One region of the Actinoplanes sp. NPDC020271 genome, then DNA from elsewhere that is predicted to be linked to it. Evidence: riboswitches for the same ligand, from Rfam matches in the RefSeq annotation. Region 1 holds a riboswitch; each other region holds the start of a gene.

Region 1 (4,675 bases):
GACGATTTCTACAGCCATCCGCTGGAGGCGGCAGGGCCGCAAAGCGTCGTCGAGGCATGGCAACGATTTCATGACGCGTTTCCGGAGGCCCGCGTCGAGGTCGAGGACATCATCGTCGACGGTGACAGCGTGGCGACGCGGTTGAGTGTGCACGGAATCCCGGACCAGACGCCGACGATGCTGGAGATGTACCGCGTCCGCGACGGCCGGATCGCCGAACTGTGGGCGTTGACCTCCATGCGCCGCGACGCCTGAGCGGTCGGTTGGGGGGTCATATGCTCGGCGGGTGATCACCTGTGTTGTGCACTACACGATTGATCCTGGTCAGATCGAGGCGTTCGAGCGCTTCGCCCGCGAGTGGATGCGTCTGGTCGCGAAGCACGGCGGTGTCCATCACGGATATTTCCTGCCGGCTGAGGGCGCCAGTGACCGGGCCGAGGCGTTGTTCAGTTTCGAGAGTCTGGCCGCCTACGAGTGTTATCGCGCCCGGTTCGGCGACGACCCGGAGTTCGTCGCCGCGGACCGGATCCGGGACGAGTCGGGTTGTGTGCTGTGGTACGAGCGTACGTTCATGCGCCCGCTGCTGCCCGAATAGCCGACGCCACCCGGGGTGGTGGCGCCGGCCGGGGTGGTCAGTAGGCCGGCACCAGCCAGCGCAGGCTGTAGTAGACGCTGGAGCTGGCCGCCGCCGCCTTGACCAGGCTCGTACCCGACACGAAGTTGATCACTGAACCGTTGGATTCACCGGGAAGATCACCCCAGACGTACGTGACGGTGCCGCTGACCGGGTCGTCGTCGATGTTCTTGACCATCCGGTTGGCGTTGATCAGCCCCACCCCGGGATAGTCGCCGCACCAGTGCACGCCGACGCCGGGGCTGGCCGGGTCGGGCCAGTGGGTGGCCGTGTCGGTCACCGTGCACGTGGTCCCGGACTTGGAGAACTGCGTGACGCCGCCGTTGGCGGTCACCCACAGCCGGTCCGGGTTGCCGCGCACGGTGGTGAGGTCGTGCCCCCATGCCTTGGCGGTGGCCGAGACCTTGGTCTGGCCCGGGATCGGGAATTCCTGGTCGACGGCGATCGTGCCGGCGTCCGGCGTGTACCGGTAGCGGACCAGCTTGTCGCTGCCGACGGCCCACAGCCACGGCCCGGCCGGGTCGTAGAGCACCTGGTGCGCGGCTTCGAGGCTGACCTCGGCGACCGGCTTCGTGCCCGGCGTCCAGTTCTGACCGGCGGTGGCCGACCAGATCTGCACCTTGCCGGGCAGTGGCAGGGCGACTGCGACGTTGCCGTCCGGCATCAGTTCGGCGCCGTGCACGTTGGACACGCCGGTGCCGCCCACGTTGACGGCCCATTTGCGGCCGGAGAGCGCGGGGTAGCCGACGACGCCGACGAACCCGCTGGAGTTGTCGGCGACCACCAGCACCTGACCGGGGCCGTACCGGCCGGCCGGGCGCAGCTTCACGTCGACCCCGCCGCCCCACGTGCCGGCGGGGACCAGCGTCGTGTCGGTGAGCGAGTGGTACGCGTCGGGCGCCCACCACAGGAACGGCCCGGTCGTCTTCCACGCCGCCGGGGCGGACCCGTCGTAGAACTCGATGCGCTTGGTGGCGCCGTTGGTCGCGGCGAGCACCGGCCGCCCCGGATTGATCTTGATCTCCAGGGTCGGGATGTCGTACGTGATCGCGCACGGCCCGGCGGTCGAGGCCGGGTTCATCGCGCAGAAGTCCTTGTACGCCTTGGTCTCCTGCTCCCCGGCCGACAACCGCAGCCCGTTGTTGGCCAGCGCGCCCGACGCCCACGCCCGGACCATGGCGGTCACGTCGAGCCGGAAGATGCCGTCGGTGTTCTCCGGGTCGGTGGCGTTCGGGTGGTCCTGGCAGCCGAGCGCGTCGTTGCCGATGCCGAAGGTGGCCGCCGCGCCGTACCCGGAGACGGTGCCGGGCTGGTTCGCCCAGGTGACCGTCGACGCGGTCCACGACTTGCCGACCGCGTCGGCGTACATCCACCAGCCGTCGCAGGATCCGGTGTACGAGTTGTACAGCCGCAGCGAGGCGCTCTCGATGCTGGCGCCGCTGAGCTTCGAGACGTCGAACTGCAGGAGGCTGCGGTATTTGGTCACCCCGTTGTCGGGGGTGCCGATGTGCAGGAACGCGCCGAGGCTGTGGTCGGCGGTGTCCGCGGTGGTGATGTAGGTGTCCTGCGTCCGGGTCACCAGGTTTCCCGGGCCGCTGAGCACCAGCGGCGACAGGCTCGGTGTGCTTGCCGCGGCGGCCGCGGCGGCGGTGGGCGGCACGGCCGCCGGGGTGATGACCGCGGGCAGGGCCAGGGCGAGGAGCAGATGGGCCACCGGAAATCGTCGGCGCACGCGAACCCCTGTTCGTCGATGGTTGTCGTTGCGTCGGAAAGCTTAGGACCTGTCCGGCGCGCGGGCCGAGGGCGATAGGGTGCGAGGCGGCACGAACTTGTTGCGAGGTGCCCCGCCCTCGGCGGGGAGAATCTGGGAAGCCGGTGGGAGTCCGGCACGGGCCCGCCGCGGTGACCGGGGAGCTGCCGCCCACACGCGTTCGCGCGTAGCCACTGGCCGGGAAACGGGCTGGGAAGGCGGGCGGTGAGGTGACGATCCGGGAGTCCGAAGACCGGCCTCGCGTCCGACCGCAACGGGAGCCTGCCCATGATGCACGATTTGTACGAGATCATCCACCGTCGCCGTGACGTCCGCGCCGAGTTCACCGGCGACGCGGTCGACGACGCGGTGCTGGACCGGATCCTGACCGCCGCGCATGCCGCGCCGAGTGTGGGCATGTCCCAGCCGTGGGACTTCATCGTCGTACGGGAGGAGGGGTTGAAAAAAGCATTCCACGAGCACGTCCGTCACGAGCGGGACGTGTTCGCCGCGACGCTGGAGGGGGAGGCCGCCGGCCGGTTCGCCCGCATCAAGATCGACGGCGTGCTGGAGTCGACGCTGTCGATCGTCGTCACCTACGACCCGGAGCGGGGCGGCCCGGCGATCCTGGGGCGGCACGCGATCGCCGACGCCGGTCTGTACTCGGTGTGCCTGGCGATCCAGAACCTGTGGCTGGCCGCCACCGCCGAGGAGCTGGGTGTCGGCTGGGTGTCGTTCTACCGCGAGGAGTTCCTGCAGGAGCTGCTCGGGATTCCGGCCGGCATCCGCCCGGTCGCGTGGCTCTGCGTCGGCCCCGTCAGCCGGCTCCAGGAGATTCCCGACCTGGAACGCCACGGCTGGCGCCGTCGCCGGCCGCCGGCGCTCGCCCGTCACGACGACCGGTGGTAACGATGCCCTGCCCTGACGCGGCCAGCGAGGCGAGCAGGTGCAGCTTCTCCGCGTTCTCACCGGCCTCGTCGGGGTAGTAGAGCACCAGCAGCAGGCCGTCGACCGGCAACTTGTCCCGGTGCAGGGTGAGCTCGCCGACCACCGGATGCCGCACGGTGGTCGTGCCACCCTGGAGCTGCCGCACGTCGTGACGCGCCCACAACGAACGGAATCTCGCACTGGACAGCGACAACTCGCCGACCAGCTCGACGACCCGGGCGTCGTCGGGCGCGTCACCGATGGTCTGGCGGAACGCCGCGACGAGGCCGGCCGCGGAGCGTTCCCAGTCGGCGTGGAACTCGCGTTCCTCCGGGTCGAGCAGCATCGACCGCAGCCGGTTCTGGCCCGGGCGCAGCCGGGGTGACAGCGCCGTGGCCAGGGTGTTGGCCGCCAGCACGTCGAATGCCCGGCCCTCGACGAAGGCCGGGACCCCGATGGCGGCCAGCAGGTGATGCAGCCGTGCGGGCACGTGCTCGGGCCGGGTCCGGGGGCGTGTCCGCGGCCTGGGCGCGATCAGATCGAGCAGGTAGCGGCTCTCGACGTCGTCCAGGTGCAGGACCTTGGCGAGCGCTTCCAGCACCTGAGGTGACGGGTTCTTGTCGCGGCCCCGTTCCAGCCGCAGGTAGTAGTCGGCGCTGATCCCGGCGAGCAGCGCCACCTCCTCCCGGCGCAGACCCCGGACCCGGCGGCGGGTCCCGGGCAGGATGCCGGCCTGCTCGGGCGTGACCAGTTCGCGCCGCGCACGCAGGTATTCGCCCAGCCGATTGGTGCTGTCGCCGCTCATGAGGCCGAGGCTAGTCCCGGCGCGAGCGCGGACAGGGGGTCCTGCCACTACCTGGATCAGCAGAGCACTTCCTGGGCTCTCGCGGGGCTGCGACCTTGGTGTTCATGGACATCAACCACCGCACGGTCTTCATCGCCGGGGGCACCTCGGGCATCGGCCTGGGCCTGGCCCGCCGTTTCGCCGCCGCGGGCGGCACCGTCATCGTCGGCGGGCGCCGCCCGGTCTCCCTCGCCGGTCTGAGCACCGTCGAGATCGACGTCACCGATGCCGGCTCGGTGCGGCGGGCCCGCGACACCGTACTGGACAGCCACCCCGGCCTCGACGTCGTGGTCACCATGTCGGGGATCCAGCCGACCGAGGACCTGCGCGACCCGGAGCACTTCACCGTGGCCGAGGCGGCCGTGCAGACCAACCTGCTCGGCACCATCCGGGTGCTCGACGCTTTCACCCCGCACCTGGTCGCCCGGGGCACCGGCACCTTCGTGACGGTCGGCTCGGGCATCGGGTTCCTGCCGTTTCCCCTGATGGCCACGTACGCCGCGACGAAGGCGGGCGTGCA
Region 2 (4,675 bases), on a different contig from region 1:
TTCACCGTGACCAGCTCCGGGTCGCCGGGCCCGAGCCCGACCCCGTAGAGCCGGCCGGCCACCACGTCGTTCGTCATCGTCCTAGATCCGCTTTCCGGGTTTCATTCGGTTTCCGAGGCCAGCGCGTTCACCGCGGCCGCGGTCATCGCGCTGCCGCCGCGCCGGCCGCGCACGATCAGATACTCCAGGCCGGACTCGGCGAGCGCCTCCTTGGACTCCGCCGCCCCGATGAAGCCGACCGGGATGCCGAGCACCGCGGCCGGCCGCGGTGCGCCCGCCTCGATCATCTCCAGCAGCCGGAACAGCGCGGTCGGCGCGTTCCCGATCGCCACGACCGCCCCACCCAGCCGGTCACCCCACAGGTCCATCGCGGCGGCGCTGCGGGTGTTGCCGATCCGCGCGGCGATCCCCGGCGCGCTCGGGTCCCGCAACGTGCAGATCACCTCGTTGTTCGCGGGCAGCCGCTTCCGGGTCACGCCGGACGCCACCATCTCCGCGTCGCAGAGAATCGGCGCGCCGTCGAGCAACGCCTTGCGCGCCGCGGTCACCACCCCTGGGCTGAACCGGACGTCTTGCACGAGGTCGACCATGCCGCAGGCGTGGATCATCCGCACCACCACGCGGGCCACGTCCTCCGGCAGCTCACTCAGGTCCGCCTCGGCCCGGATCGTGGCGAACGACCGCCGGTAGATCTCCGCGCCGTCGTGCTCGTACTCATACGCCATTCGGACCCCTCCTCGCCCCGGCCACCAGCTCCGCCAGCCCAACCGCACTCGCGCCGGCCGCACTCGCGCCGGCCGCACTCGCGCCGGCCGCACTCGCGCCGGCCGCACTCTCGTCGTCCGTGGCCGCGTCGTCCCGGCCCGCGTCGGCCCCGCCCGCACTCGCGTCGGCCCCGCCCGCGCCCACGGCGTCCTCCGGGTCGGCTCCGCAGCCGCTGAGCAGCGTGCCGTCCGCCGAGCGCCTGGTCACCGCATATCCGCCGGTGGTCGCCTCGGCTCGCACGTGCGGCCCGGCCGGGCTCCCGCAGGCCCGCTCGCACCCCACCCAGTGCACCGGCAGACCCGGCGCGAACCGGGTCGCCGCGGCCGCGTCCGCCCGCACGTCCGCCAGCGATCGCGCGCAGCCCGGCCGGCCCGCGCACGCGCTCACGCCGCTCCACCGCGAGGAGGCCGTCACCACCAGCCCGGCCGCGTCCATCCGCCCGATCCAGGCCCGGGCCGCGGTCTCGGCGAGATCGGGCACCACGATCCCACGCCACGGCGTGACGACCAGACGCTCCGCGTCCTCAAGAGCCTTCACCTGTACGCCCTCGAGCCGCCCCAGCGGCACCGACGCCCCCGCCGCGAACTGATCGCTTCCGGTCACGCCGTCGCCCAGAGCGTCGGGTGGGCGCATCGACACGACGCCGACGAGGTCGCCCGGCTCGACGACGTCGAGCACGGCCGTCGCCGGAACGCTCACCGGCACGACGCCGAGCGCCGCCGCGACCCGCCGCGAGACCCGTTCCGGTCCGTCGGGCAGCTCCCGCAGCCGCCAGGCGGACCCGCCGCCCGCCTGCACCCGCGCCGCCCGCTCGGCCAGGAACGCGTGCCCCGTCGCGACCAGCGACTCCACCACCCGCCCGGCGTCCACCCGCAGGCCGGTGTCGTGGCCGCCGAACCGCAGCGCGAACCGGCCCCCACCGGGCACGGCGGCGACATCCGCGGCGAGCGGCACGTGACCGATCGCGAACAGGAACTTGCCCGGCAGCGCGGCCAGCCCGGGGTCGGCGATGATCGCGGCGTCCAGCTCGGTCACCAGCCGGCGCAGGGGAGCGGCGGCCAGCGGCGGGGCGGCAATGTTCCGTACCGAATCGTGGGTTGACGACGGCAGCAGCCCGGCGGCGCGCAAGCGGGCCGCCAAGGTCTCCGTCTGCTCGGCTCTCAATGCTCTGAGCTGCAGGTTGGCCCGGGAGGTCAGCTCCAGCCGGCCGTCGCCGAACTCCTCGGCGAGCTCGCGCAGCGACCGCAGCTGAGCGCCGCTCAGCAGGCCCCCGGGCAGCCGGACCCGCGCCAGCAGCCCGTCGGCCGCGGGGTGGAGCCGCAGCGCGCCGGGGCAGGCGTCGGTGTCCGACTGACGAAGGCGAGTCACGGCCCGGATACTACGGGCGGCCTCCGACATGAACGCATCCTCGGGTCGGCAGCATCACAACTTCGTCAGCGGCGTCACACACCTCGTCAGCGGTGTCACAGGCCCCGCCCGGGCATCGAGACCCGGTCACGTCCGGGCGTCCAGTAGCGTGTGGCGGAACAAGTGAATTCGAGCGGCGACGCCGCGGAGGAAGCCGGTGCGAGTCCGGCGCGGTCCCGCCACTGTCACCGGGCTCAGCCGATTCTGGCGAGGCCCGGGAGCCAGGAACTCCCGTCGCCATGCCGATGACTACCCGGGGCGCGGACCCCGAGGGGGAGCGCACGCGTGTTTCTGCTGCTGTCGACGTCCGACACGGACCTGCTCAGCGCCCGGGCCAGCGGCTCGGCCTGGCGGCTCGGCAACCCGGCCCGCACCGGGGTCGAGGATCTGCCGGCCCTGCTGGACGGGGTCGAGCTGGTCGTGGTCCGCATCCTCGGCGGCCGCCGGGCCTGGGAGGAGGGCCTCGACGAGCTGCTCGGCGGCAGCCTGCCGGTGATCGTGCTGGGCGGCGAGATGCAGCCCGACGCCGACCTGATGAAGCTCTCCTCGGTCCCGGCCGGCATCGCCGCCGACGCGCACGTCTACCTCGCGCAGGGCGGCGGGGAGAATCTGGCCGCGCTGCACGACTTCCTCTCCGACACCGTGCTGCTGACCGGCAACGGTTTCGCGCCGCCGGTCGAGAGCCCGCAGTGGGGCATCCTGCCGCGCGAGCCGGCGCGGGAAACCGCACGGCCGACCGTCGCGGTCCTCTACTACCGGGCCCACCACATGGCCGGGAACACCGCGTTCGTCGAGGCGCTCTGCCAGGCGATCGAGGCGAAGGGCGCCCACCCGCTGCCGATCTTCACGTCCTCGCTGCGCACCGCCGCGCCCGAGCTGCTGGCCGAGCTGCGCAAGGCGGACGCGCTGGTGGTGACGGTTCTCGCGGCCGGCGGCACCCGCCCGGCGACGGTCAGCGCCGGCGGCGACGACGAGGCGTGGGATGTCGGGGTGCTGGCCGATCTGGACGTGCCGATCCTGCAGGGGCTCTGCCTGACCAGCTCGCGCGCGGCCTGGCAGGCGAGCGACGACGGCCTGTCCCCGCTGGACGCGGCGACCCAGGTGGCGATCCCCGAGTTCGACGGCCGGATCATCACGGTCCCGTTCTCGTTCAAGGAGATCGACCCGGACGGCCTCTCGGTCTACGTGGCCGATCCCGAGCGCGCGTCCCGGGTGGCCGGCATCGCGGTCGCGCACGCGCGACTGCGCCACATCCCGCCGGCCGAGCGCAAGATCGCGCTGATGTTGTCGGCCTACCCGACCAAGCACTCGCGGATCGGCAACGCGGTCGGCCTGGACACCCCGGCGTCGACGGTCGCGCTGCTCGCGGCGCTGGCCGACAAGGGCTACAAGATCGGGGACTTCGGTTCCTACGACGGCGACGGCCTGATCCATACGCTGATCGCCGCCGGTGGGCAGGACCCGGACTGGCTGACCGAGGAGCAGCTGTCCGGCAACCCGGTGCGCATTCCGGAATCCCGCTACAAGGCCTGGTTCGACACGCTGCCCGACGACTTCCGGGAGAGCGTCGAGCAGCACTGGGGGCCGCCGCCCGGTGCGCTCTACGTGGACAACGGTGACATCGTGCTCGCCGCCCTCCGCGACGAGAACGTCGTGGTGATGGTCCAGCCCCCGCGCGGTTTCGGCGCCAACCCGGTCGCCATCTACCACGACCCTGACCTGCCGCCGAGCCACCACTACCTGGCCGCTTACCGCTGGGTGGCCGACGAGTTCGGCGCGCACGCGGTGGTGCACGTCGGCAAGCACGGCAACCTCGAGTGGCTGCCCGGCAAGAACGTGGGCATGTCCGCCTCCGACGGCACCGACGCGGCGCTCGGCGACCTGCCGCTGATCTACCCGTTCCTGGTCAACGACCCGGGCGAGGGCACACAGGCCAAGCGCCGGGCGCACGCCACGCTGGTCGACCACCTGATCCCGCCGATGGCCCGGGCCGAGTCCTACGGCGACATCGCCCGTCTGGAGCAGTTGCTCGACGAGCACGCCAACATCGCCACGCTCGACCCGGCGAAGCTGCCGGCGATCCGCGCGCAGATCTGGACGCTGATCCAGGCGGCGAAGATGGACCACGATTTGGGCCTGTCGAACCGGCCCGACGACGAGCAGTTCGACGACTTCATCATGCACATCGACGGATGGCTGTGTGAGGTCAAGGACGTGCAGATCCGTGACGGCCTGCACGTGCTCGGCGCCGCGCCGACCGGTGAGGCCCGGATCAACCTGGTCCTCGCGATGCTGCGGGCCCGGCAGATGTGGGCCGGCCAGGTCGCCGCACTGCCCGGTCTGCGCGAGGCCCTGGGCCTGGCCGAGGACGCGTCGACGGCCGAGACCGACGCGGTCGAGGAGCAGGCCCGGGCGCTGGTCACCGCCATGGAAGAGGCCGGCTGGCCGACGGAGATTCCCCACCTGACAGACAATTCCGACGTACGTCGGGTGCTGGCGTTCG
Region 3 (4,675 bases), on a different contig from region 1:
TGATCGGCACCTGAAGCGTCTCCCGGGCTCTCCGGGAAGACCGCAGTAACCCCCGTATGGGAGGAGTGCACCCATGTTCATCGATAGGCGTCGATTCACTGGTATCGCCGTGGCCGTGCTGGCCGCCTCGGGCATCGTCGCCCTCAGCTCCGGCACCCCCGCCTCCGCCGCCGACTGCGGTTACCTCTTCGACGACTTCCACTACAACACCTCCGCGGACACTGCCCTGACCGCGAACGGCTGGACGCCACGCAGCTACCAGGGCGGGCCGGGCGTCGCCGGAGCGAACTGGTCACCGGCGAACGTCACGTTCCCGACCGCCAACGGGGACAAGGTCGCGCAGCTCACCGCGTACACCGACGGCACCGCGGCCGGAACCGGGCACGCCGAGCTCTACTCGACACAGAAGCGGTACCTCGAAGGCACCTACGCCAGCCGGATCAAGTTCACCGACACCCCGGCGTCCGGCCCGGACGGCGACCACATCAACGAGACGTTCTTCACGATCAGCCCGCTCAACTCCGACCTCGACCCGACCTACAGCGAACTGGACATCTCCGAATACCTGCCGAACGGAGGCTGGGGCGAAACCGGGCCGATCAACTATCAGACGACCTGGTACACGTACCAGAACGAGCCCTGGTACGCCGACAACCTGCACTCCTCGCAACGCTCCAGCCTCGACGGATGGCACGACCTGGTCGCGCAGGTCGCCGACGGGCACGTCGTCTACTGGATCGACGGGGTGCAGGTCGGGGACCACGGCGGAAAATACTTCCCACGCCAGACGATGACGATCAACTGGAACCTGTGGTTCATCGACCTGGCGGCACATGCGGGCGGGAAGAGCACGTACGTCCAGCAGGTCGACTGGGTGCTCTTCGCCAAGAACCAGGTGCTGTCGCCGGCCCAGGCGACCTCACAGGCGGCCGGGTACCGCACCGGCGGGACCGCGTTCCTGGACACCGTCGCGTCGAGCGGCACGTGCTCCAACCCGTCGACCCCGCCGTCCTCGCCGCCGTCGTCCCCGCCCACCTCGCAACCACCGGCGACCGGGTGCTCGGACGCGCCGGAATGGGCGTTCGGCAACGTCTACCTGGGTGGGGCGCTGGCCAAGCACGAGAAGAGCAAGTACGGCGACCCGTCCGGGCCGGCCTCGGGGCAGGGCAAGCACCTGTGGAAGGCGCGGTACTGGACACAGGGCTCCGAACCGGGCTGGACCGAGCAGTGGCAGGACCTCGGCCCCTGCTGAGGCATCACTCATAGCGGCGGGGCGCCTCTACCGGGGCCCCGCCGTTCCGGTCTGCCGGCCACCCACGCTGTTCCGCGACGCGGGCGGCCGCTTCTGTCGTACCCCCGTGGTCCGATCGCCCCCGTCGATCTCTGGTGAGGAGTGTGCAGTGGGTGCTTCGGGGTGGGACTACCGCGTCCTCATCAGGCCGATCTCGACGCGGGGCTGCGGGAGGCCCATCGGCGGGAGCTGGCCCACGACAGTGCTTACTGGTGGAAGCAGATCCGGGACGGGAGTGCCGAGCCGATCCCGGATCGGCCGCCCACCATCGGTGAGCTGTTCGAGTCGGAGTACATGCAGGAGACCGGAACGCACTCGATCCTCGACATGGACGAGGTGCTGCCGCCGGGCTCGGCGTTCCGTTTCGGCGGGGTGCTGCCGCTCACCGAGGCCGAGGCGATCGAGGAGACCGGGGTGGCCACGTTGACCGTCGAGCACATCCCGATGCTGGCGCGAGTGCTCCCCGAGCAGCGTTGGGGCGGGCGGTGCGCGGTGCTGCACGATGATGCCGGTAATCCGTCCGAGATCTACTTCTGGGGCGTTTCGGGGGACTGACGCGTGTTGTCCTGATGACCTTGTGCGACACACCATGTGGCGTTGCGGAGCGAGAGCCGCACCCATATATAGTGGCCAACGCGGCTGGTTCGGCGGGCTTCGCAAGGGGTGCGCCGAGGTAAGAGGGAATCCGGTGTGATACCGGGACTGCCCCGCAGCGGTGAGTGGGAACGACCGCCGTCACACGGCACTGGGCCGCGAGGCCTGGGAAGCGACGGTCAGTAGGAAGCCTCGCGAGAGGCTACGCCCGCGAGTCCGAAGACCTGCCAGCGCGCCGCACGCAACCGTGTGCGGCGGTCGAAGGCCGCGTGGGACGGCCGACGCCCTGACTGCCCCGGTGCGCGTGCGCCCGGGGTAAGAGTGGTGTCTTCCTGCGCGTGGTCAGCGGCCGTGTTGACTCGCGAGGGAAGAGGGCCATGACGCTCACGCCGGAGAAGAGCCTGGAGACGGCTGCTGTGCCGGAGCAGCGCCGTCACGTCATGCAGGTGCGCAAGCGCAACGGCGAACTGGAGCCCGTCGACGTCAACAAGATCGTCGTCGCGGTCGAGCGGTGGATCGCCGGCCTGGACGAGGTCGACCCGCTTCGCGTCGCGACGAAGACGATCAGTGGGCTGTACGACGGCGCCACCACCGAGGAGCTGGACAAGCTCTCGATCCAGACGGCCGCCGAGCTGATCGGCGAGGAGCCGCAGTATTCGCGGCTGGCCGCCCGCCTGCTGGTCGACCTGGTCGAGCAGGAGGTCGGTGAGCAGGGCGTCACCACGTTCAGCGAGTCGATTGCGCTGGGTCACGCCGAAGGCCTGATCGGCGACACCACCCTGGACTTCGTCATGAAAAACCGGGACAAGTTGGATGCGGCGATCGATCGTGACGCCGACCTGCGCTTCGAGTACTTCGGGCTGCGCACCGTCGCTGACCGTTACCTGCTGCGCCACCCGACCAAGCGGATCCCGATCGAAACCCCGCAGTACTGGCTGCTGCGCGTTGCTTGTGGGCTGTCGCAGACAGTCGACGAGGCGATCGGCTTCTACCGCTTGATGGCGAGCCTGGCTTATCTTCCCAGCTCACCGACCCTGTTCAACTCCGGCACCAAGCACACCCAGATGTCGAGCTGCTTCCTCGTCGACTCGCCGAAGGACGAGCTGGACTCGATCTACGAGCGTTACCACCAGGTCGCGAAGCTGTCGAAGTTCTCCGGCGGCATCGGCATCGCCTGGTCCCGCGTGCGGGGTCGCGGCGCGCTGATCCGGGGCACGAACGGCAAGTCGAACGGCATCGTCCCGTTCCTGAAGACCCTCGACGCGGGCGTGGCCGCGGTCAACCAGGGCGGCCGGCGCAAGGGCGCCGCCTGCGTCTACCTGGAGCCGTGGCACCCGGACATCGAGGAGTTCCTGGAGCTGCGGGACAACACCGGCGAGGAGTCCCGCCGCACCCACAACCTGAACCTGGCCAACTGGATCCCGGACGAGTTCATGCGCCGGGTCGAGGCCGACGAGGACTGGTCGCTGGTCGACCCGTCGGATGCGCCTGAGCTGCCGGATCTCTTCGGCGACGCGTGGACCGAGGCGTACCGGATCGCGGAGAAGAAGGCGGTCAAGACCGTCAAGGCCCGCGACCTGTACGGCCGGATGATGCGCACCCTGGCGCAGACCGGCAACGGCTGGATGACGTTCAAGGACCGCTCGAACGCGCTGTCGAACCAGACCGGCGCGCCCGGCAACACGATCCACCTGTCGAACCTGTGCACCGAGATCCTCGAGGTCAACAGCGACGACGAGACCGCGGTCTGCAACCTGGGCTCGATCAACCTGGGCGCGCACACCGGCGCCGACGGGGTGGACTGGGAGCGGTTGCGCTCCACCGTCCGTACCGCGGTGGTGTTCCTGGACCGGGTGATCGACATCAACTACTACCCGTCGCAGCAGGCGGCCGCGTCCAACCCGCGGTGGCGCCCGGTCGGGCTGGGGCTGATGGGCCTGCAGGACGCGTTCTTCACGCTGGGTCTGCCGTTCGACTCGGCCGAGGCGAAGGAGCTGTCGACCCGCGTCCAGGAGGAGATCTTCCTGACCGCGCTCGAAGCCTCCGCCGGTCTCGCCGAGCAGTTCGGACCCCATCCGGCGTACGCCGAGACGCGAGCGGCCAAGGGCCGGCTGCACCCGGACCTGTGGGGCGCCTCGGTGTCGCAGACCGCGCGCTGGGACGCGCTGCGCGCCACGATCGCCGAGCACGGCCTGCGCAACTCGCTGCTGATCGCGATCGCGCCGACCGCGACCATCGCGTCGATCGCCGGTTGCTACGAGTGCATCGAGCCGCAGGTGTCGAACCTGTTCAAGCGCGAGACGATGTCCGGCGAGTTCCTGCAGATCAACACGTACCTGGTCCGGGAGTTGAAGTCCCGCGGCCTGTGGACCGCCCCGATCCGGGAGGCGATCAAGCGCGCCGAGGGTTCCGTCCAGGCCATCGCCGAGCTTCCTTCGGACATCAAGGAGCTTTTCCGTACGGCGTGGGAGCTGCCCCAGCGCGCCCTGGTCGACCTGGCCGCGGCCCGTGCGCCGTTCATCGACCAGTCGCAGTCGCTGAACCTGTTCATGGCCGCGCCGACGATCGGCAAGCTGTCGTCGATGTACCTCTACGCCTGGAAGTCCGGGCTGAAGACCTCGTACTACCTGCGCTCGCGCCCCGCGACGCGGATCCAGCAGGCCACCACGGCCGTCGCCCCGGCGACCCCGGCGGTGGTCCCCGCGCCGACGACCACGATGGTCGCCAACCCGTCCGGTCCCGGGCAGGTCGCCACGCTCAGCCTGAACCTGCTCGGCGACACCGGTGGTG

The links. Region 1 has a riboswitch for cobalamin ahead of bluB (5,6-dimethylbenzimidazole synthase). Riboswitches for the same ligand answer to the same signal wherever they lie in the genome.
Region 2: it holds a riboswitch for cobalamin, as region 1 does, so the genes downstream of both, cobN (cobaltochelatase subunit CobN) here and bluB (5,6-dimethylbenzimidazole synthase) in region 1, are expected to answer to the same signal.
Region 3: it holds a riboswitch for cobalamin, as region 1 does, so the genes downstream of both, ACH442_RS42095 (ribonucleoside-diphosphate reductase subunit alpha) here and bluB (5,6-dimethylbenzimidazole synthase) in region 1, are expected to answer to the same signal.

What each region holds. Positions count from the first base shown of each region.
Region 1 covers NZ_JBIRWQ010000030.1:72,308-76,982, forward strand. Annotated here, with positions in the region: gene ACH442_RS40580 (ester cyclase) at 1-255, shown strand, start outside; gene ACH442_RS40585 (NIPSNAP family protein) at 287-595, shown strand; gene ACH442_RS40590 (DUF6528 family protein) at 633-2,348, opposite strand; cobalamin riboswitch at 2,455-2,661, shown strand; gene bluB (5,6-dimethylbenzimidazole synthase) at 2,673-3,293, shown strand; gene ACH442_RS40600 (helix-turn-helix transcriptional regulator) at 3,202-4,116, opposite strand; gene ACH442_RS40605 (SDR family oxidoreductase) at 4,221-4,675, shown strand, end outside.
Region 2 covers NZ_JBIRWQ010000010.1:118,407-123,081, reverse strand. Annotated here, with positions in the region: gene ACH442_RS23015 (precorrin-2 C(20)-methyltransferase) at 1-77, opposite strand, end outside; gene ACH442_RS23010 (precorrin-8X methylmutase) at 102-725, opposite strand; gene ACH442_RS23005 (precorrin-3B synthase) at 715-2,133, opposite strand; cobalamin riboswitch at 2,293-2,426, shown strand; gene cobN (cobaltochelatase subunit CobN) at 2,458-4,675, shown strand, end outside.
Region 3 covers NZ_JBIRWQ010000033.1:57,302-61,976, reverse strand. Annotated here, with positions in the region: gene ACH442_RS42110 (sugar isomerase domain-containing protein) at 1-3, shown strand, start outside; gene ACH442_RS42105 (glycoside hydrolase family 16 protein) at 74-1,252, shown strand; gene ACH442_RS42100 (hypothetical protein) at 1,415-1,846, shown strand; cobalamin riboswitch at 1,915-2,132, shown strand; gene ACH442_RS42095 (ribonucleoside-diphosphate reductase subunit alpha) at 2,263-4,675, shown strand, end outside.